DNA from 3 places in the Sphingomonas pollutisoli genome. Region 2 is predicted to be linked to each of the others. Evidence: predicted binding sites of a transcription regulator. Region 2 holds the regulator's gene; each other region holds the start of a gene.
The links. Region 2 encodes LexA, which represses DNA repair genes until DNA is damaged. Its sites were predicted from a motif close to GTTCCNCNCTTGTTCT; they were not measured.

Region 1 (13,120 bases), on a different contig from region 2:
ACGGTCGGCTGCCCCGCCTTCTACGGCCAGACCGTCGCTGGCGTCAGCAACGGCGCCGCACCCGAATGGATGGCGCGCCGCCTCACCGCGATCGGGCAGAAGCCGATCTCGGCTTTGGTCGACATCACCAACTACGTGTCTTTCGATCTCGGCCGGCCCTTGCACGTCTATGATCGCGCCAAACTCTCCGGTGGCCTCGTCGCGCGCAAGGCGGCGGCGGGCGAGCAGGTGCTCGCGCTCAACGGCAAGACCTATACGCTCGACGAGAGCATGACCGTCATCGCCGACGACGCGCAGGCGCTCGGCATCGCCGGCATCATCGGCGGCGAATCGTCCGGGTGCAGCGAGGCGACCACCGAGGTGCTGATCGAATGCGCTTATTTCGATCCCGAGGGCATCGCGCGCACCGGGCAGAAACTCGGCGTCACCAGCGATGCGCGCCAGCGGTTCGAGCGCGGGGTCGATCCCGCCTTCGTCGAGGACGGCCTCGCCATCGCGACGGCGCTGGTGCTGAACCTGTGCGGCGGCACGCCCGGCGGCATCACCCGCGCCGGCGAGCCGCCGGTGCCCGCGACCGTGATCGCCTATGATCCCGCCCGCGCCGAGACGCTCGGCGGCCTCGCGGTCGCGCCCGAGCGCCAGCAGGCGATCCTCGAAAGCCTCGGCTTCACCGTGTCGGCGGACTGGCACGTCGGCGTGCCGAGTTGGCGGCGTGACGTGGAGGGCGTGCCCGATCTCGTCGAGGAAGTGATCCGCATCGAGGGGATCGATCGCGTGCCGCCGGTGCCGCTGCCGCGCTTGCCCGGCGTCGCCACGCCGACCGCCACCCCCGAACAGAAGACCGAGCGCCGCGTCCGCCGCGCCGCCGCCGCGCGTGGCCTCAACGAAGCGGTGACGTGGAGCTTCCTCTCCGAAGCCGAAGCCGCACCGTTCGGCGGCGGCGCATGGAGCCTCGCCAACCCGATCAGCGAAGACTTGAAGGTGATGCGCCCGTCGCTGCTGCCCGGCCTGCTTTCGGCGGCCGCGCGCAATCTCAAGCGCGGCGCGGAGGGGGTGCGGCTGTTCGAGATCGGCCGCCGCTATCTCGCCGATGCCGAGCGGCCTACCTTGGGCGTCGTCCTCGCCGGCGAGAAGCGCGCGCGCGGCTGGCAGGGCGGCAAGGCACAGGGCTTCGACGCGTTCGACGCCAAGGCGGAGGCGATCACCTTGCTCGCGGCGGCAGGTGCGCCGGTCGAGAATCTGCAGATCTTCGGCGAAGCCGGCGCGCATTGGCACCCCGGCCAATCGGGCACGCTGCGGCTCGGCCCCAAGACCGTGCTCGCCGCCTTCGGCATCGTTCATCCGCTCACCGCCCGCGCGTTCGATCTCGACGGCACGGTCGCCGCAGTCGAACTCTATCTCGACGCGATTCCCGCCAAGCGCGGCGCAACAGGCTTCATGCGCCCCGCCTATGCCCCGCCAGCACTCCAGCCGGTGCGGCGCGACTTCGCCTTCACCGTCCCCGCCGGCCTTGCCGCCGACGCGCTGGTGCGCGCGGTTAGAGGCGCGGACAAGGCGACGATCACGGCGGCGCGGCTGTTCGACCTGTTCGAGCGCGACGGTGTCCGGTCGATCGCGATCGAGGTGACGCTGCAACCGACCGACAAGAGCTTCACCGAGGACGCCCTGAAAGCGGTCGCCGACAAGATCGTCGCTGCGGCGGCGAAGCAGGGCGCGGTGCTGCGCGGCTAAGGAAACAAACAGGGCGGAGACGAACATGGCTGACCTGATCGAGATTGCGGGTACGGGGCTGTCGGCGGCGATCAACCCGTTCGGCGCGGAACTGACGCACCTGCGCGACCCGCACGGTCGCGAACTGATGACCGATGCCGATCCCGCGTTCTGGACCGGCCATGCGCCGCTCCTGTTCCCGTTCGTCGGGCGGCTGAACGGCGATGTGCTGCGGCTCGACGGCGCGGAATATCCGATGAAGCAGCACGGCTTCGCGCGGCGCCGCGACTTCACACTGGTCGAACAGGGCGGATCGCATGCGCGCTTCCGGCTGGAGGACGATGCCGAGACGCGCGCGGTCTATCCGTTCGCCTTCGCGCTCGACGCGGCATATGCAATCGAAGGCGCGACGCTGACCAATGCGATCACCATCGCCAATCGCGGTGACGTGCCGATGCCGGCGAGTTTCGGCTTCCATCCGGCGTTCGCCTGGCCGCTGCCGTATGGCGCGCCGCGCGCCGGGCACCGTATCGCGTTCGACGCCGACGAGCCCGGCGGCTTGGTCGCGCTGAAGGACGGCCTGGCGGCACCGGGCGAACGCGCGTCGCCGCTCGAGGCGCGCGTGCTGCACCTGTCCGACGCGCTGTTCGCGGACGATGCGCTGATCTGGAACGGTCTCGCCTCGCGCCGCGTCAGCTACGGCGTGGAAGGCGGGCCGCAACTCGAGATCGCCTTCCCCGATACCGACAAGCTCGGCATCTGGACCAAGCCTGGTTCGGCGTTCATCTGCATCGAGCCGTGGCACGGCATCGCCGATCCGCAGGGCTTCACCGGCGATTTCCGCGACAAGCCCGGCGTGTTCGAGATCGCTCCGGGCGAAAGCTGGACGTGCCGGATGGAGATCACGCTGCGCTGAGCGCGAAAATCGGCACGCCCTTGCAACGACCGTCGCGCTTGCGCATTCAGGATGCCAGCGACACCGAATTGTGAAGGGCCAGCGCGATGCGTCTCGACGATTTCGATCCGAACATCAATGTCGAGGATCAGCGCGGCCAGGGTGGCGGCGGCTTCGGGTTCGGTGGTGGCGGCGGCGGCGGGCTGTTGTTCGGGCTGCTGCCGATGGTGTTCAGCCGCTTCGGCTGCGGCGGCGTGGTGATCCTGTTGATCGCGCTCGCGGTGTTCGGCGGGCTGGGCAGCCTCGGCGGCGGTGGCAGCGGCGTGCGGACGAGCGCGCCGAGCGAGCAGAGCGCGCGCCACGGCACCGATACCAAATCGAGCTGCACGATCGATGCCGCCAGCAAAGTCGCGTGCAACGCGTTCAGTTCGGCCGACAAGACCTGGGCGGCGATCTTCCAGCAATCGGGAGAGCGGTTCGTCGCGCCCAAGCTGGTGTTCTATTCGGGCAGCGGCCAGTCCGGCTGCGGCGCCGCGCAGAGCGCGATGGGCCCGTTCTACTGCCCGCAGGACCAGGGCGTGTATCTCGACACCAGCTTCTTCGATGAACTCGGCAATCGTTTTGGCGCCAAGGGCGATTTCGCGCAGGATTATGTGATCGCGCATGAATTCGGGCATCATATCCAGAATCTGCTCGGCACCTCGGCCAAGGTCGCGCAAGCGGAACGGCAGGGTAGCCAGGCCGAGGGCAACCGCATGTCGGTGCGGCTCGAATTGCAGGCCGATTGCTATGCCGGCGTCTGGGCCGCGCAGAACCGCGACCGGCTCGATCCGGGCGATATCCAGGAGGGCATGACCGCCGCGTACGCGATCGGCGACGACACGCTCCAGAAGCAGGCGCAGGGCCGGGTGGTGCCCGACAGCTTCACCCACGGCACCTCGGCGCAGCGCCAGCACTGGCTCCAGACCGGTCTCGACAGCGGCGATCCCGCGCGATGCGACACGTTTTCGGGAGCGATCTGAAAAATCACGGCGTTAATCAGCAACGTTTTGTCACGCAGGCGGAACGCCTTTGCCCCGCGCGACGTTAAGTGTTCAAGTAGGAGGAGCCTGAACCATGCTGTATACTATCGCCGTCATCCTCGTCGTTCTGTGGCTGCTCGGCTTCGCCGTGCATATCGGCGGTGGTTTGATCCACCTGCTGCTGGTGATCGCCGTCATCGTCGTGGTTATTCAGCTCATCACCGGTCGCCGCGCGCTATAACGACCTAACGAAGACACTCCGTTCGTGCTGAGCTTGTCGAAGCACGTGCCCCAAGCGTAATGCCGGTGGCACGTCCTTCGACTTCGCTCAGGACGAACGGGTTGAATTCCCGCACGCCCCGCGCGGACGCTCAGCCCGCGAACAACAGCACCGGCGTTTCCAGATAGCGCTTGAGCGCCTGCACGAAGCTCGCCGCATCCCAGCCATCGACCACGCGGTGGTCGCAACTGATCGACAGGTTCATCAGCTTGGCGCGGACGATGTCGTCGCCCCGGAATACCGGGCGCTCGACGATCTTGTTCGGGCCGATGATCGCCACTTCGGGCCGGTTGATGACCGGCGTGGTCGCAATCCCGCCGAGCGGGCCGAGCGACGTCACCGTCAGCGTCGATCCCGACAGTTCCGCGCTGCTCGCCTTGCCGGTGCGCGCCGCCTCGGCCAGTCGCGCGATCTCGGCCGCCAATTGCCACACATTCCGGTCCTGCGCATCGCGGATCACCGGCACCATCAGCCCGGCGTCGGTCTGCGTCGCCATGCCGAGATGCACCGCGCCAGCCCTCGTCACCACGCCCGCTTCGTCGTCATAGCGCGCGTTGAGCATCGGGAAGGCGGGAATCGTCTTGCAGATCGCCGCGATCAGCAGCGGCAGCATCGTGAGCTTGGGGCGATCACCACGATTGGCGTTGAGATCGGCGCGCATGTCCTCGATCGCGGTGACATCGATCTCGTCGACATAGGTGAAGTGCGGGATCGCGCGCTTGGAGGCCGCCATGTTCTCGGCGATACGGCGGCGCATGCCGATGACCTTGACGGTCTCGTCGGGCCGCGCGCCGGCGGCGTGCGGCGCGTGATAGCCCTGCGCAGACCCGTAGCGCAGATAAGCGTCGAGATCGGCGTGGCGGATTCGCTCGCCCTCTGCCGGCCTGACATGCGCGAGATCGATGCCTAGCGTCTTGGCGCGCTCGCGGACGGCGGGTGAGGCGAGGATCTTCGCGTCTTCTCCCCTCCCTTGAACAAGGGAGGGGGCGGGGGTGGGTTGGCTCGTGGCGGGCGCACGATCGGCCTCGGGCCGACCCACCCCTAGCCCCTCCCTTTCAGGGAGGGGAACAGGTTGCACGACCTCCTCAGCCCCCGGATTCTCCGCCTCGAACGCCTGCTCCGCCGGTGCGGGCAGGTCGATCGGGCGCAACGCCGGCGCTTCCTCCGCGTCCATGTCGATCATGTCGGTCTCGATCACCACCAGCGCCGCGCCGATCGACACCTGCTCGCCGACCTCGCCCGCCAGTTCGATCACCGTGCCAGACACAGGCGATTCCATCTCGACGGTCGCCTTGTCGGTCATCATGTCCGCGACGCGCTGGTCCTCCTCGACCCGGTCGCCCACCGCGACGTGCCAGGCGACGATCTCGGCCTCGGAAATACCCTCGCCGATATCGGGGAGTTTGAAGGTGAAGCGCGCCATTACCGTAATCCGTTCGTTTCGAGCGAAGTCGAGAAACAGGGGGCCGCGCAGGTGTCTCGACTTCGCTCGACACCAACGGGGATGGGATGGCCCATCAGTCCTTCATCACTTTCTTGAGCGCCTCGCCGATCCGCACCGGGCCGGGGAAATAGGCCCATTCGAGGCTGTGCGGGTAGGGTGTGTCAAAGCCGGTCACACGCTCGATCGGCGCTTCGAGATGGTAGAAGCAGCGCTCCTGCACCAGCGCCGACAGTTCCGCGCCGAACCCGCCGGTGCGAGTCGCCTCGTGGATGATCATGCAGCGCCCGGTCTTCTTCACCGACGCCTCGATCGTCTCGATGTCGAGCGGCACCAACGTGCGCAGATCGATGATCTCGGCGTCTACACCGGCCTCCGCCACCACCGCGCTCGCGACGTGGACCATCGTGCCATAGACGAGGATCGTCAGCGCCTCGCCTTCGCGCACCACGTTCGCACGCCCAAGCGGGATCTTGTAATAGCCCTCGGGCACCGCGCCCGCCGGATGCTGCGACCAATTCTGCGTCGGGCGGTCCCAATGGCCGTCGAACGGGCCGTTGTAGATGCGCTTGGGCTCGAAGAAGAGTGTCGGGTCATTGTCCTCGATCGCGGCGATCAGCAGCCCCTTGGCGTCATAGGGGGTCGAGGGGATTACCGTCTTGATGCCGGAGACATGGGTGAAGATGCCCTCGGGGCTTTGCGAATGGGTCTGCCCGCCGAAGATGCCGCCGCCGAATGGCGAGCGCACCGTGATCGGCGCGATGAACTCCCCCGCCGAACGATAGCGCAGCCGTGCCGCTTCGCTCACCAACTGGTCGAGCGCGGGATAGATATAGTCGGCGAACTGGATTTCCGGCACCGGCCGCAGCCCATAGGCGCCCATGCCGACCGCGACGCCGATGATGCCGCATTCGGTGATCGGCGTATCGAACACGCGGGTCTTGCCGTATTTCGCCTGCAGCCCGGCGGTCGCGCGGAACACGCCGCCGAAATAGCCGACATCCTCGCCCATCACGATCACGGCGGGATCGCGATCCATCATCACGTCCATCGCCGAGTTGATCGCCTGGATCATGTTCATGCGGGTGGTTGGCTCGGTCATGCGAAACCCCCCGCCGCGCCAGCGGCTCCAAGAAGCTTCGCGTCCTTGCGCCTTTGCGCGCATGGGAATTTCGGTTCACGCGGAGGCGCGGAGGCGCGAAGAAGAGAAGGAGGAGTGTCTTCCAGCAATCCTGCTCTCTCTGCGCCTCCGCGCCTCCGCGTGACCAAAAGGACGCGAGACGCGCGCGACGGCACGACGGCGCCAAGAAAGGGGGAGGCGGCTTCGCCGCGAATAAGGTGGCCCATCACTTGCGCGCCCACGGGCGGCCGCTTGCCGCCTCTTCGGCGAGCACCTGCGCCTGTTGCTCGCGCAAATGCCACGGCATCTCCTCGAACACGCCGTCGAACAACGTGTCGAGCGGCTGGTGCAGCCCGTGCCCGAGGATGCCGTTGGCCTCCGCCTCGCGCTGCGCGGCGCGCACCGTTTCGGCGACCTCCTTGTCCTGCGCGGCATGGGCGTCCTCGTCCCATGCGCCGATCGCGATGAGGTGATCCTTGAGCCGCGTGATCGGATCGCCGAGCGGCCACGCGCTCGCCTCGCCGGCGGAGCGATACTGGCCGGGATCGTCCGAGGTCGAATGGCCTTCGACGCGGTAGGTGAAATGTTCGATCAGCGTCGGCCCCTGGTTGGTGCGGGCGCGCTCGGCGGCCCAGGCGGTGGCGGCATAGACCGCGAGCGCGTCGTTACCGTCCACCCGCAGCCCGGCGATGCCATAGCCGATCGCGCGCGCCGCGAAGGTGGTCGATTCGGCGCCGGCGAACCCGGAGAAGCTCGAAATCGCCCATTGGTTGTTGACGACGTTGAAGATCACCGGCGCGCGGTACACGCTCGCGAAGGTGCAGGCCGAGTGGAAATCGCCCTCGGCGGTCGATCCCTCGCCGCACCAGGCGGCGGCGATGCGCGTGTCGCCCTTGGCGGCGCTGGCCATCGCCCAGCCGACGGCCTGCGGATATTGCGTGGTGAGGTTGCCCGAGATCGAGAAGAAGCTGGCGTCGCGCACCGAATACATGATCGGGAGCTGCTTGCCCTGCAACCGGTCGCCCTTGTTCGAATAGATCTGGTTCATCATGTCGATCAGGCTCCAGCCGCGCGCGACCAGCAGCCCCTGCTGGCGGTAGGACGGGAAACACATATCGTCACGATCGAGCGCGAAGGCGGCGGACACCGCCACCGCCTCCTCGCCGGTGCATTTCATGTAGAAGCTGGTCTTGCCCTGGCGTTGCGCGCGGAACATGCGTTCGTCGAACGCGCGCACCGTCACCATGCTGCGCAGCATGGCGCGCAGCGTATCGGGCGATAGCCGCGGGTTCCACGCACCGACCGCCTGCCCGTCCGCATCGAGCACGCGGATGAGATCATAGGCGAGGTCGGTGAACGTGGCAGCGGGTTCGGCGGTGTCGGGCCGACGCGCCTGGCCGGCGGGCGGCAGCGCGACCTGGGTGAAATCCACCGTGTCGCCCGGCCGAAAGCGCGGCTCTGGTACGTACAACGACAGCGGTGGCAGATTGGCGCCGGGATGGTCGCTTGGCATCACTTCTCCGCGATTCGCATCGGCACGTCCGTAAAAACGCCCGAAATCATCTTATGCGCCGTTGTTATTATATTTCAACGGTCTTGGCTAGGCCCTGTGGCGGCAAGGCCATTGACTCACCCGCATCAAAGAGAACAAAATAGGAACGATCAGCAGTGAGTCGAATCGTGTCGTCAGCCACCATAGCAGAATTGCGCGAAAGCTTGCGGGCGATCCAGGGCGACGGCTTCAAGCGTCGTCCGGTGCTGCCGTTCGGCGTGGCCGCGCTCGACGAACGGATCGCGAGCGGCGGGCTGCGGCTCGATTCGCTCCACGAGATCGCCGCCGCCAGCCCCGATCCCAGCGACGATGCCGCCGCCACTTTGTTCATGGCGGGCGCCGCCGCGCGCGCCTGGGGGCCGGTGTTGTGGGTGGTGCGCCGACGCGATCTGTTCGCGCCGGGGCTGTACCAAGCCGGGCTCGATCCCGAACGCGTGCTCTATGCCGAGGCGGCCGACGATGCCGAGGTGCTCGCGCTGATGGAGGAGGGCTTGCGCCACCGTGGCCTCGGCGCGGTGATCGGCGAGGTCAAGCGCGCCGCCATGCCCAACACCCGCCGCCTGCAACTCGCCGCCGAGGGCGGCAAGACGATCGCGCTGTTGCTCAAGCGGCATGCGCGCGAAGGCGGGAACCCGCTCCACGTGCCCTCCGCCGCGATCACGCGCTGGCGGATCGGCAGCGCGCCGTCGGAGCCGCTCCCGGTCGAGGGAGTGGGGCGCGCGTGCTGGCACGTTGCGCTGGTGCGACAGCGCGGCGGCGAACCTTTCGAAACCATCATGGAGGCATGCGATGAAACGGGTCGCCTCGCTCTACCTGCCCGACTGGCCGATCGAGCGGCTGCGGCGGATGGAGCGGACCGCTATTCCTACGTCGATGCTGCCTGAAGGCGCACGTCGTAATGGCGAAGCTATTTCGCGGCACGCCGAAAGCGGCCGGCGGCGCGAAGCGCCGTCCGACGACTCGGGCTTCGCCCGAGGCGCGGCCCCACTCGTTGAAGCCGCAGCCGCCGAGCAAGCCGTCGCCTGCTCGGTGCCGCGCGGTAGCGGCTGGCGCCCCGGCGCGAAATGGGCGCGCGCGGACGACCGCGCGCCCGTTACCGAGCATCTCGAGACCGCGCGCCAGCGCAAGGCCAAGGTCGCCGCCGAGATCGCGGCTCTGCCCGCGCACCAGCGCCCCGCGTTGCGCGATCTCGGCCGCCGCAGCGAGGCCGCGGCGATGCCGTTCCGCGCGATGCCGCCCGACGAGGCGACCGGCGGCCAGCCGTTCCGCCCGGCGGGTTCGCTGCCGAAATCGCTTGGGCCGAGTGCTAACGGTCTCCCGCGCAGGCGGGAGTCCAGAGCCACAGGCGATAGCGTCCGCGACTCTGGGCCTCCGCCTGCGCGGGAAACCGGGGAAGCGCTCCCCCTCGTCACCAGCCTCAAGCACGGCAGCCGCCTCGTCATCGCCGCCGCCTGCCCGGCGGCGCGCGCGCTCGGCCTCGCGCCGGGCATGGCGATCACGCAGGCGCGCGCGTTGGTGCCCGGCCTCGACATCCGCGATGCCGATCCGGCGGGCGATGCTGCGGATTTGCTGCGCCTCGCCACGGCCGCGGCGCGGCGCTGGACGCCGATCGCGGCGGTATCGGACGCGGACGGGCTGTTGCTCGACATCACCGGCACCGCGCATCTGTTCGGCGGCGAGGCGGCGATGGCGCGGCGGATCGTGCGGCTGCTCGCCCGGTTGGGGTTTACCGCGCGCGTCGCGATCGCCGATACGCCGGGGGCGGCCTGGGCGATATCACGCTTTGGTACCCAAGGCCGTCGCCCCGGCGCAGGCCGGGGCCGCTGCGTGTCGGGCAACCGGCTCGCCACGCAACACAGCGGCCCCGGCCTGCGCCCGGGCGACGGATGCTGGATTATTCCTTCCGGGCAACACACCGCCGCCATCGCGCCGCTGCCGCTCGCGGCGCTTCGCCTTGATCCCGCCGCCATCGACGCGCTGGTCCATCTCGGCGTCGAGACGGTCGGGCAGCTCACCGCGCTGCCGCGCGCGCCGCTCGCGCGCCGTTTCGGCGACGCGCTCCTCACCCGGCTCGATCAGGCGCATGGCCGCGTCGCCGAGCCGCTCGACCCCGTCGTCCCGCCCGAGCCGATCGCGGTCGTGCAGCGCTTCGCCGAGCCGATCGCCACCGCCGAGGCGATCGAGCATTGGCTGGACACGCTGGTGCCACGCCTCGTCACCGCGCTGGCGCAAGCCGGCAAGGGCGCGCGGATGCTCGAACTGGTCGCCGACCGGATCGACGGCGTCCCCCAGCGGCTCCGCATCGGGCTGGCCCGGCCGAGCCGCGATGCCGCGCACATGCTGCGCCTCGTCACCCGCCGCATCGCCGAGATCGCCCCGGGCTACGGCATCGATTCGCTCGCGCTCCACGTCCGCCGCGCCGATCCGCTCGATGCGCAGCCGTTCGAGGAGCGCCTCGAAGAGCGCGCCGCCGATATCGCGCCGTTGGTCGATACCCTCGCCAACCGGATCGGCGACGCGCGGCTGTGGCGGATGCGGCCGGTGGAGAGCGATGTGCCCGAACGCTCGCTCGAACCCGCCGCGCCGCTCGCCGATGCGGCGCGCGCGATCGACCGGCTGAAGCCCGACGATGTCCGCCGGCTCGATCGCGGTGTCGATCTCCACCCCTGGCATCCTCGCTGGCCGCGCCCGGCGCGGTTGCTGCGCCGGCCCGAGCCGCTCGACCATGTCATCGCCGAACTGCCCGATCAGCCGCCGCGCCGTTTCACCTGGCGCGGCCAGACGCATCGCGTCGTCCGCGCCGACGGGCCGGAGCGTATCCTCGGCGAATGGTGGCGGCGCGCGATCGAGGCGGATTCGGTGCGCGATTACTTCCGCGTAGAGGACGAAGCCGGCCACCGCTTCTGGCTGTTCCGCCGTGGCGACGGCGAACGCCCGGAAACCGGCGACCTCGCCTGGTTCATCCACGGCGCGTTCGGATGATCGCCCGGTCATGACCTACTCCGAACTCCAGGTGACGACGCATTATTCGTTCCTGCGCGGGGCGTCCTCGCCCGAGGAGCTGTTCAAAGCCGCCGCCGCGCTCGGCATTCCCGCGCTCGGCATCGTCGATCGCAATTCGGTCGCCGGCATCGTGCGTGGGCTGGTCGCCGCCGAGGAACTCACCGCGCACGGGGTGCCGATCCGCCTCGTGGCCGGCTGCCGGCTCGATCTGGTCGATGGCGCATCGCTGCTGGTCTGGCCCGAAGATCGCGCGGCATGGAGCCGGCTCACCCGCCTGCTGACGCTCGGCAAGGGGCGCGCCGTCGCGCATAAAGGCGAGAAGGGCCGGTGCTTCCTGCATTGGGAAGACGTGGCGGCGCATGCGGAGGGGCTGGTCGCCGCGCTTGTCCCCGGCCTCGCCGATACCGGCGATCCGCACCACCTGCGCTGGATGGCGGACATCTTCGGTCGCAGCGTCGGCCATCTATGCCTGACGCAACACCGCCGCCCCGGCGAGGCACGGCGCTTGCACGCGCTTGCCGACAGCGCGCGCCGCTTCGGCCTGTCGCCGGTCGTCACCGGCGACGTGCTATACGACATGCCCGAACGCCGCATGTTGCAGGATGTCGTCACCGCGATCCGCGAGAAATGCACGATCGACGAACTCGGCTTCCGCCGCGAACGCAGCGCCGACCGGCACCTGAAAAGTCCGCGGGAGATGGCGCGCCGCTTTCGCCACCATCCGCAGGCGCTCGCCGCCGCCGAAGCGATCGTCGAACGCTGCACCTTCTCTCCGCGCGATCTCGATTACCAATATCCCGATGAGATCGTGCTCAGCGGGCGCACGCCCCAGACCGCACTCGAACATCTCGCGCGCACGGCGTTGGCGCGCCAGTTCGAAGGAAATCCGCCTCCGGCGTATGCCGCGATGCTCGAACACGAACTCGGGCTGGTCGGCGAGATGGGCTACGCGCCCTATTTCCTCACGGTCAATTCGATCATGGCGTATGCGCGCAGTCAGAATATCCTGTGCCAAGGGCGCGGCTCGGCGGCGAATTCGGTGATCTGCTACGTGCTCGGCATCACCTCGATCGACCCGATCGAACGCAAATTGCTGTTCGAGCGTTTCATCAACAAGGACCGCCACGAACCACCCGATATCGACGTCGATTTCGAGCATGAACGGCGCGAGGAGGTGATCCAATGGATATATGGCACCTACGGCCATGACCATGCCGCGCTGACCGCGGTCGTCAGCCGTTTCCGTTCACGCGGCAGCATCCGTGAGGTCGGCAAGGCGCTGGGTCTGCCCGAGGACATGACCGCCGGGCTCGCGAGCCAGATCTGGGGCTGGTCGAGCGAGGGCGTGCCCGACGCGCATGTCGAGGCGCTCAACCTCGATAAAAACGAGCCACGGCTCGCGCTGGCGATCAGCCTCGCCGCGCAATTGATCGGCACGCCGCGCCATTTGTCGCAGCATCCCGGCGGCTTCGTCCTGACGCGCGACCGGCTCGACGACCTCGTGCCGATCGAACCGGCGGCGATGGCCGACCGGCGCGTGATCGAGTGGGAGAAAGGGGATATCGAGGAACTCGGCTTCATGAAGGTCGATATTCTCGGCCTCGGCATGCTCGGGTGCATGCGGCGGTGCTTCGATCTGCTCCGCGAGCACAAGGGCCTCGATCTCGGCATGGCGTCGGACGCGCTGCAGACCGACGACCCCGGCACCTATGCGATGATCCAGCGTGCCGATACGCTCGGCGTGTTCCAGATCGAGAGCCGCGCGCAGATGTCGATGCTGCCGCGGATGAAGCCGACGGAATTCTACGATCTCGTCATCGAAGTCGCGATCGTGCGGCCGGGGCCGATCCAGGGCGATATGGTGCACCCGTATCTGAAGCGCCGCGAAGGTAAGGAGGCGGTCACCTATCCAAACGCCGCATTGAAGGCGGTGCTGGAAAAGACGCTTGGGGTGCCGTTGTTCCAGGAACAGGCGATGCAGGTCGCGATCGTCGGTGCGGGCTTCACCCCTGCCGAGGCCGATCAGCTCCGCCGCGCGATGGCGACGTTCAAGATGACCGGCGGGGTCGGCAAGTTCAACGAGAAGCTCGTCGGCGG
Region 2 (13,120 bases):
CCGACGACGGACGCTGGCTGGTGTGGCAGCAGCGCGAAACCGACCTTGATGCCGATACGGGCCGCTTCGATCTGTGGCGGTTCGACCTCAACGCCCGGGGCGCCAAGCCCGAGAAGCTCGTCGCCGACGCCGATGCCAACGAAACCGCCCCGCAATTCTCCCGCGACGGCAAGACGGTTTTCTTCCAGTCGGACAAAGGCGGCGATGACGCCGTCTGGTCGGTACCGGTGACGGGCGGCGCACCATCGCGACTGACCGACTTCAAGGGCGGCATGGGCGGCTTCCTGGTCGCGCCGACCGGCGACAAGCTGGTGATCTACGCCGACCGCCGTGTCGGCGCGCCGAGCCTCGAAGTGCCGATGGTGAAGAAGGACACGCGCGCCGGCAATGGCCGTACCTTCGACCAGTTGTTCGTGCGCCACTGGGCGAGCTGGTATGAGGGGATGCGCTCACAGCTTTTCGTGCTGCCGCTGACGGCAGCGGGTGCGAAAGGTAATGGCGTCGCGATCGAGCACGGTCTGGCCGGCGACGCGCCGTCCAAGCCGTTCGGCGACGGCAGCGAGATCGCCTGGGGGGCGGACGGCAAGACCGTCTATTTCGCGCTGCGCAAGGGCGACGCCAAGGAGCCGCTTTCGACCAATCTCGACATTTACGCCGCGCCGGCTGACGGGTCCGGCGCGCCGGTCAATCTGACCGAGGGTAATCCCGCCACCGACACGATCCCCGCCGTTTCGCCGGACGGCAAGTGGCTCGCTTACGCGGCGATGAAGCGCGCGGGCTATGAGGCGGATCGGCAGGTGCTGATGCTGCGCGATCTCGCCACCGGCCAGGTGCGTGCGCTGACCGAGGGCTGGGATCGTTCGATCGAGTCGATCGCCTGGACGCGCGACGGCAAGAAGCTGATCGTCACCGCCGAGGATGTTCAGGAAAATCCGATCTGGTCGGTCGATCCCACGACCGGCAAGGTCACGCGGCTGACCGGGCAGGGCAATGTCTCTGCCGTGGTGCCGACCGCCAAGGGGCTCATCTATGCGATGAACAGCCTGACCGCCCCGGATGACTTTTGGATGCTGGCCGGCAAGAAGCCGGTGCGGCTGACCAACGTCAACGCCCAAAAGCTCGCCGGCATCGACATGCCGAGCGTCTCGCGCTTCAGCTTCACTGGCGCGAACAACGACAAAGTCTGGGGCTATGCGGTTAAGCCAGCCGGCGCGACCGGAAAGGTACCGCTCGCCTATATGGTGCATGGCGGACCGCAGGGATCGAGCAACAATAGCTGGTCGTACCGCTGGAACCCGGCGGTGTTCGCGGGCGCCGGCTACGGCCTCGTCGCGGTCGATTTCCACGGCTCGACCGGCTACGGACAGGCGTTCACCGACGCGATCCGCAACAATTGGGGCGGCTGGCCGCTCGAAGACCTCAAGGCCGGATTGAAGGCGGCGACCGAGACGTTCGGCTGGCTCGACGGGGACAACGCCTGCGCGCTCGGCGCGTCCTATGGCGGCTATATGATGAACTGGATCGAGGGCAATTGGCCCGATCGGTTCAAATGCATCGTCCAGCACGACGGCGTGTTCGACGCGCGCGCGATGGCGTATGAAACCGAGGAACTCTGGTTCGACGAATGGGAGCATGGCGGACATCCCTATTACGAAGACCCGCAGGCGTTCGAGAAGTGGAACCCGGTCAACCACGTCACCGCATGGAAGACGCCGCAGCTCGTCATCACCTCCGAAGGCGATTACCGCATCCCCTATACGCAGGGGATTGCTGCCTTCACCGCGCTCCAGCGCCGCGACGTGCCCTCACGGCTGGTCGTGTTCCCCGGCGGTAGCCACTGGGTGCAGAAGCCCAAGGAAAGCCGCCAATGGTATCATGAGGTGCTCGGCTGGCTCGACCGGTGGACCGGCAAGGCGACGCAATAAGGTTCAGAGCGTCGCCGCCAGCACCGGCCACAGCATCATCACGATTCCCGCCACGCTGACGAGGAACACGAGCGAGCGGAGATAGGGAATCCCGCCCGCATACAGCGGGATATAGACGATCCGCGCGACCAGCCACACGACCGCCCCGATCGCGGTCCAGCGCGTGTGGATGTCGGTGATGCCGAGCAGCGCCACCGCCGCGACGACGATCGGAAACGTTTCGAAGAAGTTCGCCTGCGCGCGTGCGAGCCGGCCGCCCAGCGGCGTCGGCGGCGGCATCGGTGCGTCGCGCGGGCCGGCGTTCCACGCCATGCCGAGCTGCGCAGTCCGCACCTGCGCGGCGCCAAAGATGTGGATGAAGCCGAGGACGCACCCCCAGGCGAGAACCGCATATTCGACGTGCATGGTCCGTTCCTTCGATCGCCCCGAGACACCCACAACGTCCGACGCGGCGCGACGTTGCTTTCATCGGCCGTTCAGCTTCGCGGAATACATTCCATGCGGTTCTTCAAGCACTGAGGAGGCATTCTCATGAACCTGTTTGCGAAGATCGCCCTGGCGGGGATCGGCACCGCCGCGCTCGCGGGCAGTGCGCTCGCCGCCGACCGCGCGATGCACATGATGGACGTGAACCTTCCAGACGGATCGGTCGCGCATGTTCGCTATGTCGGCGATGTCGCGCCGAAGGTCGTGCTCGTCCCCGTCGCCCAGTCGATGCCGGTCGCGCTGTTCGATCCGATCGCGTCGTTCGCCTCGTTCGACCAGATGTTCGCCGATATGGATCGTCAGCGCGACGCGATGTTGCAACAGGTCGCGGCGATGCAGCGCGCCGCACCAACGAACGGCAAGATCGATCGGGCCGCGCTCAACAGCTTACCTGCCGGCGGTACGGTCAGCTATTCGTTCACGTCGTATAGCAGCGGTGACGGCAAGGGTGGCGGTTGCACGCAAAGCTATCAGATGACGTCTTACGGTGCGGGCGCGCAGCCGAAGGTCGTGTCACAAAGCTCCGGCGATTGCGGCACCGCGCCGAAGTTCGGCACCGCGCCTACGCCCGTGACGGCGCCGGCACCCGAGCCCAAGACGGTGCCGCACGACGCCGTGTGAGCCAAGCCGCGCGCGCCTCGCGCCACGTCAGGCGCGCGCGAGCACCTCATAAGCCATCACAGCCGTCGCGACGGCGGCATTGAGGCTGTCGGCCTTGCCGAGCATCGGGATCTTCACGAGCAGGTCACAGGCTTTCGCATAGTCGTCCGGCATGCCTTGGGCTTCGTTGCCGGTGAGAAGGAATGTCGGCGCGGTGTAGTCCGCTTCGCGATAATGCTGATCGGTGTCGAGGCTGAGGCCGACGAGTTGGCCGGGGCCGGCGCGCAGCCACGTCAGGAAGTCCGCCCAGCCGCTTTGAACGATGGGCACGGTGAACAGCGCGCCCATGCTCGCGCGCACTGCTTCGAGCGAGAACGGATCGACGCACTCGCCGATCAGGATCAGTCCGCCCGCGCCGACCGCGTCGCCGGTACGCAGGATCGTGCCGAGATTGCCGGGATCGCGCAGCCGCTCGGCGACCAGCCAGATTTTGGCGGCGCCGCGATCGAGCTTGGTCAGTTCGGCCGCGAATTCCTCGAAGACGCCGACCACGGCCTGCGGATTGTCCTTGCCCGACAGCTTGGAGAGGATGTCGGGCACGGTCTCGATCGCCTCGCCACCCGCCGCCTCGACGTCCGCGACGAGCGCGCGCACCAGCGGATGCGCCGCGCTGTCCCGCGCGAAGAAAAGGTAGATCGGCAGGCGGCCGCTCTCGCGCGCTTCCGTCAGGATGCGCAGCCCTTCGGCGAGGAACAGCCCTTCCTCGCGGCGATGACGTTTCTCGCGCAGCGCACGCACGCGTTTGATGAGCGGGTTCGAATAAGCGGTGATCTCGCGCGGCATCGCCCGCCTATGCCGCAACCAAAGCGCCGCGTCGATGATTGAGCGACGCGCACGTGTTCTGCTACCGCGCACCAAACCGCTGTTTCCAAAGGCCCGTCGATGAGCGTGATTGCCGCCTACCTCTACCGTGACGGCAAAAAAGTGCGCGAGATCGACATCGATGAGAAGGTCGATTGCGCGCACAACAAATCGGAGTTCGTCTGGATCGGCATCGCCGAACCCGACGAAGCCGAACTGCGTACCCTGCAGACGGCGTATAATCTTCATCCGCTCGCGATCGAGGATGCGCTGAAGGCCGACCAGCTTCCGAAAGTCGATGTCTATGGCGACCAGCTTTTCGTCGTCGCCCGCACCGCGCACCTGGAAGGCGACAAGATCATTTATGGCGAGACGTCGATTTTCGTCGGGCACAGCCACATCATCAGCGTGCGCCACGGCTCGCCGCGCAAACATCTATCCTTGCGTGACAATCTCGAAAAGGCGCCGACGCTGCTCGCGCAGGGCGTCGATTACGTCCTGCATGCTATCCTCGATTTCATCGCGGACGGCTATCTGCCGATCGTAGAGACGATCGAAGAAGAGGTGATCGCGATGGAGCGCCGCGCCATCGACGCGTTTCTCAACCGCGACGAGGTCGCGCGGATCTTCGCGCTGCGCCGCGAGCTGATGCGCTTTCAGCGCGTTCTCGTGCCGATGGGGGAGGTTGCGGGCAAGTTCGTGCGGCTGGATCTGCCGTGTATCGACGTTGACGCGCGGCCCTATTTCAGCGACGTGCTCGACCATGTCCGTCGCGTACAATCGATGGTCGAGGGATTGCGCGAGGTGCTGACGTCGGTGTTCGAATTCAGCAATCTGCTCGAAGGGCAGCGCACTGGCGCGATCACCCGTCAGCTAGCGGCCTGGGCCGCGATTCTGGCGGTGCCGACCGCGATCGCCGGCATCTACGGCATGAATTTCGAGCATATGCCCGAACTGAAATGGGTTTGGGGCTATCCGCTGACGCTGGCGGTGATCGTCGGGGTATGCGCCGTGCTCTACTGGCGGTTCCGGCGATTGGGTTGGCTGTGAGCGATCACCGCCGCGGGCGGCGGTTCCGAAGGATCAGCAAACCGCCCGCGACCACGAGGACCGCGCCGTAGAGTACCCAGCGCCGCGCATCGATCATGAAGCTCGATGCCGGCCAGCGGATCACACCTAAGCCCTGGCCGATCCACAGCAATCCCATCGCCAGCGCGAGCGCGCCGGCGATGAGGAGGACGATGCGGAGCGCGTCAGCGGGTCGCAAGGGGAACGTAATCGCGCTGCGTCGCGCCGGTGTAGAGCTGGCGCGGCCGGCCGATCTTCTGCGCCGGATCCGAGATCATCTCGTTCCACTGCGCGACCCAGCCGACAGTGCGCGCGAGCGCGAACAGCGCGGTGAACATCGTGGTCGGGAAGCCGATCGCCGAAAGGATGATGCCCGAATAGAAATCGACGTTCGGGAACAGCTTCTTCTCGATGAAATACGGATCGTTGAGCGCGATCTCCTCGAGCCGCAGCGCGGTTTCGAACACCGGATCCGTGACGTTGAGCGACGCGAACACCTCGCGCACGGTCTTCTGCATCACCGTCGCGCGCGGATCGTAGTTCTTGTAGACGCGGTGCCCGAAGCCCATCAGGCGGAACGGGTCGTTCTTGTCCTTGGCGCGCTCGATATAATGCGGGATCTTGTCCGGGGTGCCGATCTCGCGGAGCATGTTGAGCGCGGCCTCGTTCGCGCCACCATGCGCCGGCCCCCACAGGCAGGCGATGCCCGCCGCGATGCACGCGAACGGATTGGCGCCCGACGAGCCGGCGAGCCGGACGGTCGAGGTCGAGGCGTTCTGTTCGTGATCGGCGTGGAGGATGAAGATACGGTCCATCGCCTTCTCGACGATCGGATTGACCTCATATTCCTCGGCCGGAACGCCGAAGGTCATGCGCAGGAAGTTGCCGGTGTAGCTCAGGTCGTTCTTGGGGTGCATGAACGGCTGGCCGATCGAATATTTGTACGCCATCGCCGCAATCGTCGGCATCTTGGCGATCAGCCGGTGGCTGGCGATCATGCGCTGCATCGGGTCCGACACATCGGCCGAATCCTGGTAGAACGCCGAGAGCGCGCCGACCACGCCGCACATCACCGCCATCGGATGCGCGTCGCGGCGGAAGCCGCGATAGAAGGTCGCGAGCTGCTCATGCAGCATCGTGTGGCGGCTGATCGTATATTCGAACTTGGTGAGTTCGTCGGCCGAGGGCAGCTCGCCGTTGAGCAGGAGGTAGCAGGTCTCCATGAAGCTCGACTGTTCGGCGAGCTGGCCGATCGGATAGCCGCGGTGCAGCAACACACCCTGGTCACCGTCGATATAGGTGATCGCGGAGTCGCAGCTCGCCGTCGAGGTGAAGCCGGGATCGTAGGTGAACATTCCGGTCTGCGCATACAGCTTGCGGATGTCGATCACGTCCGGGCCGACCGTGCCCGAAATCACCGCGTTCTCAACGTCCTTGCCGGCTACACTCAGTTTCGCGGTGTCGGTCATCGATGTCTCTTCCTCTATTCAGTTCTGTATCTGATCGGCGATCCGGCCGAGGCTTTCCTCGCGCCCGAGCAGCACAAGCACGTCGAAGATACCGGGGGAGGTCTTGCGTCCGGTCAAGGCGGCGCGCAGCGGCTGCGCGACCTGGCCGAGTTTGACCCCCGCATCCTCGGCGACCTGCCGAACCGCAGACTCGAGCGCCTCCGTATCCCAGCCGTCGAGCGCGTCAAGCGCCGTGTGCAGTGCAGCGAGCAACGGTTGCGCATTTCCGGCGAGAAGCGGCGCGGCTTCCACCGCGATCGCGAGCGGACGCTGACGGAACAGGAATTGCGCGCCATCGGCGAGTTCGATCAGGCTGGCTGCCCGCGGCTTCAGCGACGGCATCGCGCGTTCGAGCAGGGCGCGCTGATCCTCGCTCAATGCGGGATCGAACCGCGCCGCGACCAACGCGGCCAGTCGGCCGTCGTCCGCCTCACGGATATAATGCCCGTTGAGGTTTTCGAGCTTCTTGAGGTCGAAGCGTGACGGCGACTTGCCGATGCCGTCGAGATCGAACCACGCGACCGCCTGCTCGCGGCTGATGATTTCGTCATCGCCGTGACCCCAGCCGAGCCGAAGCAGGTAATTATCCACCGCTTCGGGCAGCATGCCGAGTTCGTCGCGGTAATATTCCACGCCGACCGCGCCGTGCCGCTTCGAAAGCTTGCCCCCGTCCGGCCCATGAATCATCGGCACATGCGCGTAGATCGGCTCGGGCCAGTCCATCGCCTTGATGATCGGCAACTGGCGGAAGGCGTTGTTGAGATGATCGTCGCCGCGGATGACGTGTGTCACGCCCATATCGTGATCGTCGACCACCACGGCCAGCATATAGGTTGGTGTGCCATCAGAGCGCAGCAGGATGAGATCGTCGAGCTCGGAATTTTGAACGGTGATGCTGCCCTGGACGCGATCGACGATCGTCGTCGCGCCCTCGGTCGGCGCCTTGAGGCGGATGACGTAGGGCTTGTCGCCCGCTTCCGGCGCGCGGTCGCGCCACGGGCTGCGGACGCGCAGGGGGCGCTTGGCCGCCTCCGCCTCGGCGCGCATCGCCGCCAGTTCCTCGTGCGTCATGTAGCAGCGATAGGCGTGGCCGCTTTCGACCATCTGGTGCGCGACCTCGGCGTGGCGCGCCGCGCGTTCGAACTGGAACACGGCATCGCCGTCCCAGTCGAGCCCGAGCCACCGCATCGAGGTGAGGATCGCGTCGATCGCCGGCTGGGTCGAGCGCGCGCGGTCGGTATCTTCGATCCGCAGCAGGAACTTGCCGCCTTTGGCCTTGGCGTACAGCCAGTTGAACAAGGCCGTGCGCGCGCCCCCGATGTGGAGATAGCCGGTCGGCGAGGGCGCGAACCGGGTGACGATGTTTGCGGTTTCGGGCGTGCCGGACGTGGCCGCCGCGCTATCAGATGTTGCGCCCAACCGCGCTTGCTCCCAGACATGAGTATCGATGGCCAGCTTAGCCGCCGACGCCCCTAGCACGCGACCTTCGCCGCTTCAAATCGGCTGGCCGCCCGCTTGGGTGGCGGCGTTGGAGCGCTGGCTCGAAGCCGAGCGCGACCAACTGGTGCTGTGGCTGCCGGTAATGCTCGGCGCGGGTGTCACGCTGTGGCTGGAACTTCCCGATCCGTTGACGTGGACCGTCGCCGCGCTGGGGGCGGGGGGCGTATCGCTCGCGGCCGTGGCGATCGGACACGGTGGACGCGCCGGGCGAGCGCTCGCGGTGGCGGCGATGCTCGTCGCGTGCGGCGTCCTGCTCGTCTGGTGGCGCGCCGAGTCGGTCGGCGTCGCGCCGCTGGCCGGCCCGGTGCTGGCCCGGTTCGAGGCGAAGGTAGAGCGGGTCGACCCGATCGCGGCGCGCGATCTCGTGCGGTTGCGGCTGGCGCCGTCGCGCGTGCTTGCGGAAGGCGATCGTACCGCACCGGTGTTGCCGCCGCACCTGCGCGTCAATCTGGCCGTCGCGGACGTGCCGACGGGGCTGGGGGTGGGCGCGACGATACGGCTGCGCGCGCGGCTGCTCCCGCCGCCGGCGCCGGCGGTGCCGGGCGCCTATGACTTCGCGCGAGTGGCCTGGTTCGATGGGATCGGTGCGACCGGTCGCGGCATCGCCCCCGTGGCGGTGTTGATACCGGGCGAGGCGGCGGGGGGCGGCCTGCGGCAACGCTTGTCGCGCCACATTCAGGCGAGCGCGCCCGGCGGCGCCGGCGCGATCGCCGCCGCGCTCGCGACCGGCGACCAAGGCGCGATCCCCGAGAAAGACGCGGAGGCGATGCGGCGTTCCGGACTGGCGCATCTGCTTTCCGTGAGCGGGCTGCATATCACCGCCGTGGTCGGCGCGGTCATGCTGATCGTCGGACGGCTGCTCGCGTTGGTGCCGTGGATCGCGCTACGCTGGCGCGTGCCGTTGATCGCGGCGGGGGCGGGCGCGGTCGCGGCGATCGGCTATACGCTGCTCACCGGCGCCGAAGTCCCGACCGTGCGGTCGTGCGTCGCGGCGCTGCTGGTGCTGGTCGCGCTGGCAATGGGGCGCGAGGCGATCACGCTGCGGCTGGTCGCGGCGGGCGCATTCGTGGTGCTGTCGCTCTATCCCGAGGCGCTCGCGGGGCCGAGCTTCCAGCTTTCGTTCGCGGCGGTGGCGGCGATCGTATCGCTGCACGAGCATCCGGCGATCAAGCGCTGGTTCGGGCCGCACGAGGAGGGGCGCGGGCGGGCGATGCTGCGCGGGCTTGGCTCGTTGCTGCTGACGGGCGTCGTGGTGGAGCTGGCGCTGATCCCGATCTCGGTGTTCCATTTCCACCGCGCGGGCGTGTATGGATCGGTCGCCAATATCGTCGCGATTCCGCTGACGACCTTCGTGACGATGCCCTTCGAGGCGCTGGCGTTGCTGTTCGACTGCGTCGGCGCCGGCTGGCCGTTCTGGTGGGTCGCGGCGCGGTCGCTCGATCTGCTGCTGTGGATCGCGCATTCGGTGGCGGGGTTGCCGGGGGCGGTCGCGTCGATACCGGCGATGCCTGCGGGCGCCTATGCTCTGATGGTCGCCGGCGGGCTGTGGATCGCCTTGTGGCGGACGCGGTGGCGGCGGCTGGGCGCGGTGCCGCTGGTGATCGGCGCTGCATGGGCGGTGCTGACGCCGGCGCCCGATCTGCTTGTCACCGGGGACGGGCGGCACGCGGCGATCCGGACGGCGGGCGGCAACCTCGCGGTGCTGCGGGATCGGACCGGCGATTATACCGCATCGACCTTCGCCGAGAATGGCGGGGTCGATGCGGTGCCGCTGCTGATGTCCGAGCAGCCTGACGCGCGGTGCAGCCGCGATCTGTGCCTCGTTCGCCGCGGGGCTTGGCGAATCCTCGCCACGCGCAGCGCTTACTTAGTTCCGTCCGAGCAGCTCGTCCCGCTCTGCGCCGGCGTCGATATCGTCATCTCCGAGCGGCGATTGCCGCGCGCTTGCTCGCCGCGCTGGCTGAAGCTCGACGCCGCCACGCTGGCCGAGACGGGTGGAGTGGCGATCACCTTTTCGACCCGAAACATCGCTATCGTGAGCCACAGCGAGGACCGTCACCCGTGGCGGGTCAGTCGTAGCGGCGGAGCAGGCCGGCGAGCTTTCCCTGGATACGGACCTGCGCGGGGGCGTAGCGCTGGGGATCGTAGGCGCGGTTGGCGGGATCGAGACGGACCATCGCGCCCTCGCGGCGGAAATATTTGAGCGTCGCCTCGGCGTCTTCGATCAACGCGACGACGATCTCGCCGTCGCGGGCGGTCTCGGTGCGGCGGATCAGCGCGTAATCGCCATCGAGGATGCCGGCATCGACCATCGAATCGCCTGCGACTTCAAGCGCATAATGCTCGCCACCGCCCAGCAGCGCGGCGGGCACCGCGAGCATCGACTGGCCCTCGAACGCCTCGATCGGCACGCCGGCGGCGATGCGGCCGTGGAGCGGGATCTCGATCACGTCGTTGGCGGGCTCGGGCAGCGGGCGGAGGTTGGCGGGCGGCGCGACAGCCGCCTTCTTCGCGGCGGCGACCCGCTCGGGCATGCGCAGCACTTCGAGCGCGCGCGCGCGGTTGGGCAGACGGCGGATGAACTGGCGCTCCTCGAGTGCGCTGATGAGCCGATGCACGCCCGACTTCGACTTGAGATCGAGCGCCTCCTTCATCTCCTCGAACGAGGGCGACACGCCGGTTTCCTCCAGGCGATCGTTGATGAAGCAGATCAGCTCGTGCTGCTTGCGAGTGAGCATCGCGTTCCTCCGTCCGAACAGATGCGGAACCAATATGGAACGGTAGGATGCAAGTCAAGCGGTGTCCATCAGCCGATCGGCAGGATTTCGACCGAGTCGCCGGCGCTTGCCGGAGGCGCGTTCGGCGCGCGGATCACCAGGCAATCGGCGCGGGCGAGCGTGCGCAGCATCGAACTGTCCTGGATCGCGGCGACGTACACGCGGCCCCCGCGCGTCTCGGCGCGCAGGTAATCGGCGCGGTGATCGTTGGCGGGCAGGTCTTCGCCGAGGATCGCGGTCGCGCGGCGCGGCTGCGGATCGGCGGCGCCGCTCATGTGCGCGATCAGCGGGCGCAGGAACAGCGTCGCGGTGACGAACGCCGACACCGGGTTGCCGGGCAGGCCGAGCACGACCGCGCCGTTCAGCCGCCCGGCCAGCATCGGCTTGCCGGGGCGCAGCGCGATCCGCCAGAAATCGAGGTTGCCGCCCGCTGCCTCCAGCGCGGGTCGCACCAGATCATGATCGCCGACCGACGCGCCGCCGGTGGTGACGAGGATATCGGCCTCGACGGCAGCGAAGGCGGCGGTGATCGTGTCGAGCCGATCGGGCAGGATGCCGAGATCGATCACCTCGACCGGCAGATCGGCGAGCATCGCGGCGAGCATCGCGCCGTTCGATTCGGGCAGCGCGCCGGGCGGGAGCGGCGCGCCGGGCGCGACCAGTTCGTCGCCGGTCGCGACGGTGGCGACGCGCACGCGGCGGCGGACCGGGAGCGCGCCGTGCCCACCGGTCGCCGCGACCGCGATCCGCGCCGGGGTGATCCGCGCGCCGGCCGGCACGAGCACGTCGCCCGCGTGGAAATCGAGCCCCGCGCGGCGCACGTTGCGGCCGGCATAAGCGGGGCCGGCGCCGGTGACGCTGAGGATCGCGCCGTCGCGCGCGGCCTCCTCCTGCACCAGCACGCTGTCCGCGCCGGCGGGCATCGTCGCGCCGGTGAAGATGCGGACCGCCTCGCGCGCGCCGACGCTGCCCGCGAAGGGCGTGCCGGCCGCGCTCTCGCCGATGACGGTGAAGGGGCCGGGCAGATCGGCGAAGCGCAACGCATAGCCGTCCATCGCCGAGAGATCGGCATAGGGCTGGGTGCGGAGTGCCGCGACATCCGACGCGGCCCAGCGGCCGGCGGCGGCGCGGATCGGGACGGTTTCGGGCGCGACGGGTGTTGCGAGCGCGAGGAGGCGGGTGAGGGCGGAGTCTACGGAGACTAGGGGTGGCATGTTGAGGTCCGGGCCAGTTATATATTATTCGCTAGGAGAGGGCATGCGCAATTTCATGCGTCATTCGTGTCCGAACAATTTGTCCATAGTTTTTCAACTGGCCGCTGATCGGTTTACCTAACGGGCCGAATATTTCGATTGCCCGCCTAGCGTATGTCCAGAAAGTCCAAGTATCGTAGCTGGCTTTCGGGTCAAAATCTTCGACTCTTCCATAGCGCTGCATAAATTTCGCAGCGTTAAACTTGCTTTCTATATATGATTGATCTTTTTCTGGATATCGCCGTACCAATGCACGCGCCTCTGCGCGGATCGAGCGAGTGACCTTTCGGTAAAGTCTCGACATCGTGCTATCCCGCAAATAAGCTGCTTTGCCATCGTAACGGAAGCCGAGGTACTCTAGCCCATTTGTACCTTGTTCGCCGTGTATCTTTTTGAAGTCTTGTCCGCCAGGAACCGAAAAGTATCTCAATACAGATGTTTTGCTTTCTTTAATAAGAAGCTTTGACCCATGTTTCTTGATTTCATTCATAGCAAAGTCCCGAGCTGCAATTGCTTCAATTTCTTCGCCGGGAACAATAATGATTATATCGTCAGAATAGCGAAAGAATGTGCCGCCAACGGCATCTACGTACGCCTTCAATGCGCTATCGAAGTCGATAAGATAAATATTTGCTAACATATCGGAGATCGGTGATCCCTGAGGAATGCCGAAATCATTTTCGTTCGTTTCGATCAAACTAGCGAACGTGCCACCCTTTCCACATATTTTCTCGCGAAATTCGCTGTTTGAACATAGCTGCCGGGGCATGTCCTTAAACCCCGTGGTGTAAACGGGAATTTTACCAGCGCCTTTCGCTTCCCATGTAAGATAGCCGAGGCGTTCGTACGCCGCGTCTCGGTCGACGATCGAATATCGAGTGATCGCGCGAAACACTGCTCGGTGGTCACGGGGAAGTTCGGCCGTGCCAAGCAGGCTACACCACTTCTGTCGTAGCAATTCGTGATCGATGCTCTCAAAGAATGCGCTGATATCAAGCGTAACGACCGCCGCGTGGCCAAAATTCCGGATGACGTTGAAAGCATCTAAAGCGAAGTCGATGTTGGACTTCCCTTTGCCTGTAGGCGTTACCAGCTTGCGATAAGCAATCACGCTATGTTCGAGATCGCGCGCCCTTAGTGAT
Region 3 (5,250 bases), on a different contig from region 2:
CCCCCAAAATGCCCCCACGAAGCGCGCGTTTGATGGCGACAGATTGAGACGGATTGAGACAACCGGCAACCCCCAAGCGCCGAGGAAACAACGGTTTTTGAGGGGTTGGGAGACACCCCGAGATGAAGGGTTGGTGGACAGGGCTGGACTGCACCTCAAGCCCCCAGAAATGGCGTGATATCTAGGCTAATAAGCTCGAAACCGCCCCCGCTATGTACCTTGGCTTGTACCGGATCAAGAGCCGTGCAATACGATGCGAACGCTGTGATCCGTGGGGGGCCACGGCGGTGTTTTATCGGAGGGGTACTTGAATGGTTACGAACGAGAGCTTTGCATTCCCCGCAATCGAACTAGCGGACGGGTTTGCGGAGCCGATGGGGGACGGCGTGTTCGTCGTGTTGCAGAAAGATGAGGGGGCCGTAGGGGCGCCCATGCAGAACGTGGTCTTGAGCCTCTGGGACCTTGAGACCCTTAAGGCCCACGACACTTCAATAGATACGATCGCGCTGGAAGATGGACAGGCCCACTGGATGGGCGATTACTTCCTGATCGAACAGGCGGACCGCAGCGTACAAGGTCATCCAGTTCAAGCGATAGCCTTAACCTTTGACGATGCGGAAGCCCTGCGGCTCGCGGCATAATTGGACTAGCTCTTTGACCCTCGGCTCCCTCATAGAGCCGGGGGTTTTTCATGCCCGTCCAAGGAGCCCACATGCGCCTTGTAGCCTCTCTAGCTGTCGCTGCGGCCGTTCTAGCGTCCTGTTCAAATTCTCCAGCCTATGACCCGGAGCGGTGCGCCGCAACCGATCCCACCGTAACGCACCTTTCAGCCGACGCTCAAATCTGCATCGAGAAATGGGGCAAGGCGTTATCCACCTCGCCGGACCCCGCCGGGGATGTTGCGGAGGCTGTCCACATGGCCTGCAACGATATCCTTTCGGACGGCATCGCAACGGACGACGAGGACGCCAACGAGACAGCGGCATCCGCACAGGCCGAGGGGACCGAAGCCCGGCGACTCGCCACGTTCTGGGTCGTCGAGGAACGTGCGGGCCATTGCAGCCTGAAAAAATGACCCGCTGCTCAGCACGTGCCGGATTTAACGGTTACAGGGCTAACCGGAGCTGATTAGGGTCCGGCGGCACCTCGGGGTTCTCCAGCCTCTCCGCAACCGCCGTAGCAAGCTCTGCAAGGGCGGCCTCTCGAAGCCTCTCGTTACCGAACGTCAATCCGACACGGGCCCAGCCGGGCGCGGTGGCGATGGCGTCCATAGCGGTGGACACGAGGGCGGAATTAGGGGCGACTCTGGACATCCCGATAATATAGAACAAATACGGAACAAAAGGGAAGACCGCCCGTCAGGCAGGAGCCCCCAGCCCCTCCGAGATGGGAAGGGCCGAGGGTCTCTAGATGCCTTACTGGCCGCTCAGATACTCAGGGAGCGGCAAGGGGCCGGGCTGCACAAGGTCGCCGTCATCGTTCCGGACAAGCGGGTCCGCATCCAGCGCCGCCGCGTGGAGCGCGATCAGCTTGGAGGGATTGATTGCCGCCCGATTGAGGACGTGAGCGAACCGGGCGTCACGCTGGGCCCTCTCGATGATGGACGACATCGCCTCTCCCATGCTGCGAGGATCAGACGAGGACATGATGTCCGCAACGTGGTCCTGCACGTCCTGCTTGAACCGCAGCGTTCCCTTGGGATTACCGTGGAACAGAACGTCCACCAGTGCCCCCGCAAGGTCCCCGCGCACCACACGGGCCACGGGGCCTAGCGAGGAGCCGGACAGCGATCGGTCGAGCGCTTGCCTTGAAGCCGTCTTTGAGTTCCCGAAGGTCTCCGCGAAGGACTTGTACGCTTGGTCCTCTCCTTCCAGCCGATCGTCCAGCCGGGAGATGACGCCGGGGTTGCCGGACATCGCCTCCAAGGCGTGTTGCTTCCCTAAGTCACCATAAGCTGCCGCTTGGCCTGCCCCGGAGAGCCCGAGGGACTGGCGGGTCCGCTGGGCCACGTTGGTGCCCGGCCGGAGCCCCGCTTGGGCCGCGTCGTCTGCCAAGGCCGTGCGGGCACCTGTCATCCACGCCTCTTGAGCGTGCGGAGGCATGTGGCGCATCTGTCCGGCAATCTCATGGCCCGAGAGGTTCGCCACGCCCTGGCCGGCCTCCAGAGCGTCCCTGATAGCCATCTCGTTCGCATAGTTCGCCGTGACGTCCCGATAGGGTTCGTTGTGTTCGGCGAGCTGGCCCCGAAGGTCTCGGGCGCGATTGTTGATGTGGACCGAGTTAGTGGTGTTCCTCGGGAACATGCCCGAGGTGTCCATTGCGCTCCTAGCGTTGTCCTGCATGGCCCTGATGACTTGGTCGAAGCCCTCGGTGGAAAGCGTCTCGCCTGCCATGACTGAGCCGTCGCCGTGTAGCCTGAAGCCCAAAGCGTGCGGGTCGCGCTGCGCGTTGAGGATATTGCGGACAGCCTGCGGAACTGCCTCTTTGAACGCCGGGGTCTGCATGATTGACGCCATACGATCGGTGATTTTCACCGGCTGCGCATAGGCCTCGCGATACCCCGGAGCCGAAGCCGCCGCCGCACGGGCGTTGATGCCTTCCACGGCCGCTACCGGGTCAACCGCCGGCCCTAGCTCGGCTTGGATATGATCCCGGACACGGCCTCCCATGCCGGCCTGTCGGGCCATGAGCATCTCACGGACCCTTGTGGTTGCCGGACCGGCTCCCTGGAGGGCCCAGCTTGTCACCCGGCGGCCCTTCTCCGAGACATCCATGGGCATCGCAGGGACTCCAAGAGCTTGCCTGCGGGCCACCTCCGCTTGAATGTTGGCGGGAGTTGCTGGGACGGAACCGGAGCCCATGCCGGTCGCTATGTTGCTCTGAGGCAGCTCCTTGGCGAGGATGCGTTCGGCCTGTGTCCGTGCCGCCTGCCCCGGCTGTTCCAAGGGCCGCCCGGTGAGGCGCTTGGGGATGTTCCCGAGGACCCTTGCAGCAGTGTCCAGCCCCGGAATGTTCCGCCGGGCCGCAGGGATGAAGGCCGCCGCAGAATGGAGCGCCGGGACGGCTCCACCGCCCAGCACGCCACCGAAGGCCCCGCCGAGAGCTGCGTTGCTCAAGCGTCCGTCCCCGGTGTCGTTGAGGGCCCCTGAGAGCGCCCCGTAGCCCGCGCCGTTCAAGGCCGCGTTGCCCATTCCCGCTAGGACCTTGGAACCCTGAAAGAGCTTGGCTTGCGGAAGTAACAAGCTCCCCGCCATGCCTACGCCCTTGGATGCTGCGCTGATGTTGGGATGTTCCGCCGCGAAGGTCTCCCCGAGGATGTCCCGGTCCTCCTCCCCCTCCGCGAAGGCCGCGCCGGGATCGAATTTCTCCTTGCCGACTGCCGCGTTCGCCGCGTTGCTTGCGGTGGACATGGCGCCCCAGAGGTTCCGAGAGGCGCCGGGCACCAAGCCGTCCACGGCCTGAGTTATGGTGGCGATGGAGTTGGTGAGCGCCCCGGGCGGTGGAGCCTCCGGAAGGCCCTCGTAGCGAACCCTATGGGCCACCTTGGAATGCTTGGTGTCGCGAGCGTCAATGAACGCGGCCACGTCTTCGTCACGGAGGGTCAAACCCCGCTGGCGCACGAAGCTCTTGAGGTCCGCTGCGGTGGACTTCGGGTTGGCCGCTAGGGCCGCGTAGGCCCTGTCGTCATCCTTGGACATGCGGGGGGCGTGGAGGTCTTCCGCCTTGACGTTCTCGGAGGCCAAGTAGGTCTCAATGTCCGCCTCAGGGGCCCCTTGGTCGATCATGGAGCCGACGTTGGCCCGGATACGGTTGATGTCTGCCATGTGCTTATTTCAATCCGTATCTGCGGCGCAGGGAGTCCGCCGAGGAGCCGCCGGGGCGTGGCGGGGCCTTGGGGAGCTGCGGGTTTTGGCGGGATGCGATCGGAACCCCGAGCTGCTGCGAGGCAGTCTTGCGTCCGCTGTCGATCAGCCGTTGCAGACCGTCCAACGCTTCATTGTTGTAACTGTCGAAGTGGTAGCGCCCCGGAAGCGTTGCGGTGGCAATCTTGGACTCGAAGTCCGACATGCTTCCCTCCCCGGCTACGCGGGTGGCAGGACGGGCCAAAGCGGTCAGATTGGCAACGGCCGCGTCATAGGCCTGATTGCCAGAGTCGAAGGGATTGTACTCGGCAAGGGCTCCAAGGCCCTGCTTTGACAGCGTAGTGTTCTGGAGGTGTCGGACCCGATCAACGGCGGGCTGTAGGCGGTCGATCACCGAGAATTGCGATCTGGCCTTGTCGCGGGCCGAGTTGGTCTCAAGGGCCCCGCCGGAGCCTTGCGGGGTTGCCGATTGGTCCGATGCGGCGCCACGTGCGAGGCCTTGGCGGCGGTAGCTATCCAGCTCGGCTTGATGTTCCGGCCGCAGCTTGTGTTGAGCCTCCCCGATCATGAGGAGGTTAATGCGTTCTTTGAGAGCGTCGCTCATGTTGTCTTCTTATTGTGCGAGATACGAAAGGTCGGAGTTGGCGGCCGAGATTTTGCCCTTGGGCTTGCCCGGTCCCTTGGCCTTGCTGATCGCAATTCGCTGGTCGGTCTGGTGGACCCTAGCGGCCGTGAGGCCCTCCATGACGCCATTGTGCCGTGCGGTTTCCCCGGCGCGTTGCCCTGCGAGGGCCAAGCCGTTCATTGCGGGAACCGTGCCGCCGAAGCGGGTGTACGCGGGACTGTAGGTCTCCGGGATGCCCTCATAGCCCATGCCGAGAAGCCGGGCGCGGCCCTCGGACCATGCTGCCGCTTGATCCTTGGGAGGCAAGGCGCCGACGACGGCCGCGAGGCGCCCTTGAGCGTCCAAGCTGTCCCTTGCGGGGACCGGCTTGATCTTCGCCTTAGCGGCGGCTTCCGCCTTCGCCCTCAGATAATCTTGGAAAGCCGGTACGGCCTCCACGGTCTGCTGTCCGGTCCTCGGGTCCGTGCTGATCCGGAAGGAGTCGTCCGGCCCCCCGAAAGTGGACTTGAGGGGCTGGCGGGCGTCGGCGTTGCCCGCATAGATTGCTTCAGCGGCCTTACCGAGCCCCTCCCCGAAGTTCTGTGAGCCGAAGAACCCCGCTGCTAGGGCGAGCATGGTCTGTTGATAGTGGTCCTTGTCGAAGGCTCCGGGGCGCCTTGGAGGGGCCTGTGGGAGCCGTGAGGCCGGATCGGTTGTGGGAGCGGTAGTGGTTGGCATGAAGCCCATAGAGACAGATGGCGGGGCCTGCGGGAGCTGGAGGGG

Region 1: the regulator LexA is predicted to act here: its motif matches at 8,113-8,128, upstream of PX554_RS03045 (ImuA family protein).
Region 3: the regulator LexA is predicted to act here: its motif matches at 1,325-1,340, upstream of PX554_RS26620 (DUF6771 family protein).

What each region holds. Positions count from the first base shown of each region.
Region 1 is NZ_JARFNJ010000001.1:617,162-630,281, reverse strand. It holds gene pheT (phenylalanine--tRNA ligase subunit beta) at 1-1,731, shown strand, start outside; gene PX554_RS03075 (aldose 1-epimerase family protein) at 1,757-2,626, shown strand; gene ypfJ (KPN_02809 family neutral zinc metallopeptidase) at 2,713-3,627, shown strand; gene PX554_RS03065 (lmo0937 family membrane protein) at 3,722-3,868, shown strand; gene PX554_RS03060 (dihydrolipoamide acetyltransferase family protein) at 3,999-5,330, opposite strand; gene PX554_RS03055 (alpha-ketoacid dehydrogenase subunit beta) at 5,425-6,429, opposite strand; gene PX554_RS03050 (3-methyl-2-oxobutanoate dehydrogenase (2-methylpropanoyl-transferring) subunit alpha) at 6,695-7,981, opposite strand; gene PX554_RS03045 (ImuA family protein) at 8,149-8,904, shown strand; gene PX554_RS03040 (DUF6504 family protein) at 8,810-11,002, shown strand; gene PX554_RS03035 (error-prone DNA polymerase) at 11,013-13,120, shown strand, end outside.
Region 2 is NZ_JARFNJ010000002.1:99,469-112,588, reverse strand. It holds gene PX554_RS03955 (alpha/beta hydrolase family protein) at 1-1,925, shown strand, start outside; gene PX554_RS03950 (MAPEG family protein) at 1,929-2,330, opposite strand; gene PX554_RS03945 (hypothetical protein) at 2,457-3,032, shown strand; gene PX554_RS03940 (TrmH family RNA methyltransferase) at 3,060-3,854, opposite strand; gene PX554_RS03935 (magnesium and cobalt transport protein CorA) at 3,954-4,922, shown strand; gene PX554_RS03930 (hypothetical protein) at 4,927-5,139, opposite strand; gene PX554_RS03925 (citrate synthase) at 5,126-6,409, opposite strand; gene gltX (glutamate--tRNA ligase) at 6,428-7,867, opposite strand; partial or broken gene PX554_RS03915 (ComEC/Rec2 family competence protein) at 7,896-10,013, shown strand; gene lexA (transcriptional repressor LexA) at 10,018-10,686, opposite strand; gene PX554_RS03905 (molybdopterin molybdotransferase MoeA) at 10,755-11,939, opposite strand; gene PX554_RS03900 (reverse transcriptase domain-containing protein) at 11,971-13,120, opposite strand, start outside.
Region 3 is NZ_JARFNJ010000005.1:417,626-422,875, forward strand. It holds gene PX554_RS13905 (hypothetical protein) at 312-641, shown strand; gene PX554_RS13910 (hypothetical protein) at 713-1,075, shown strand; gene PX554_RS26620 (DUF6771 family protein) at 1,107-1,313, opposite strand; gene PX554_RS13915 (hypothetical protein) at 1,416-3,824, opposite strand; gene PX554_RS13920 (hypothetical protein) at 3,829-4,467, opposite strand; gene PX554_RS13925 (hypothetical protein) at 4,477-5,250, opposite strand, start outside.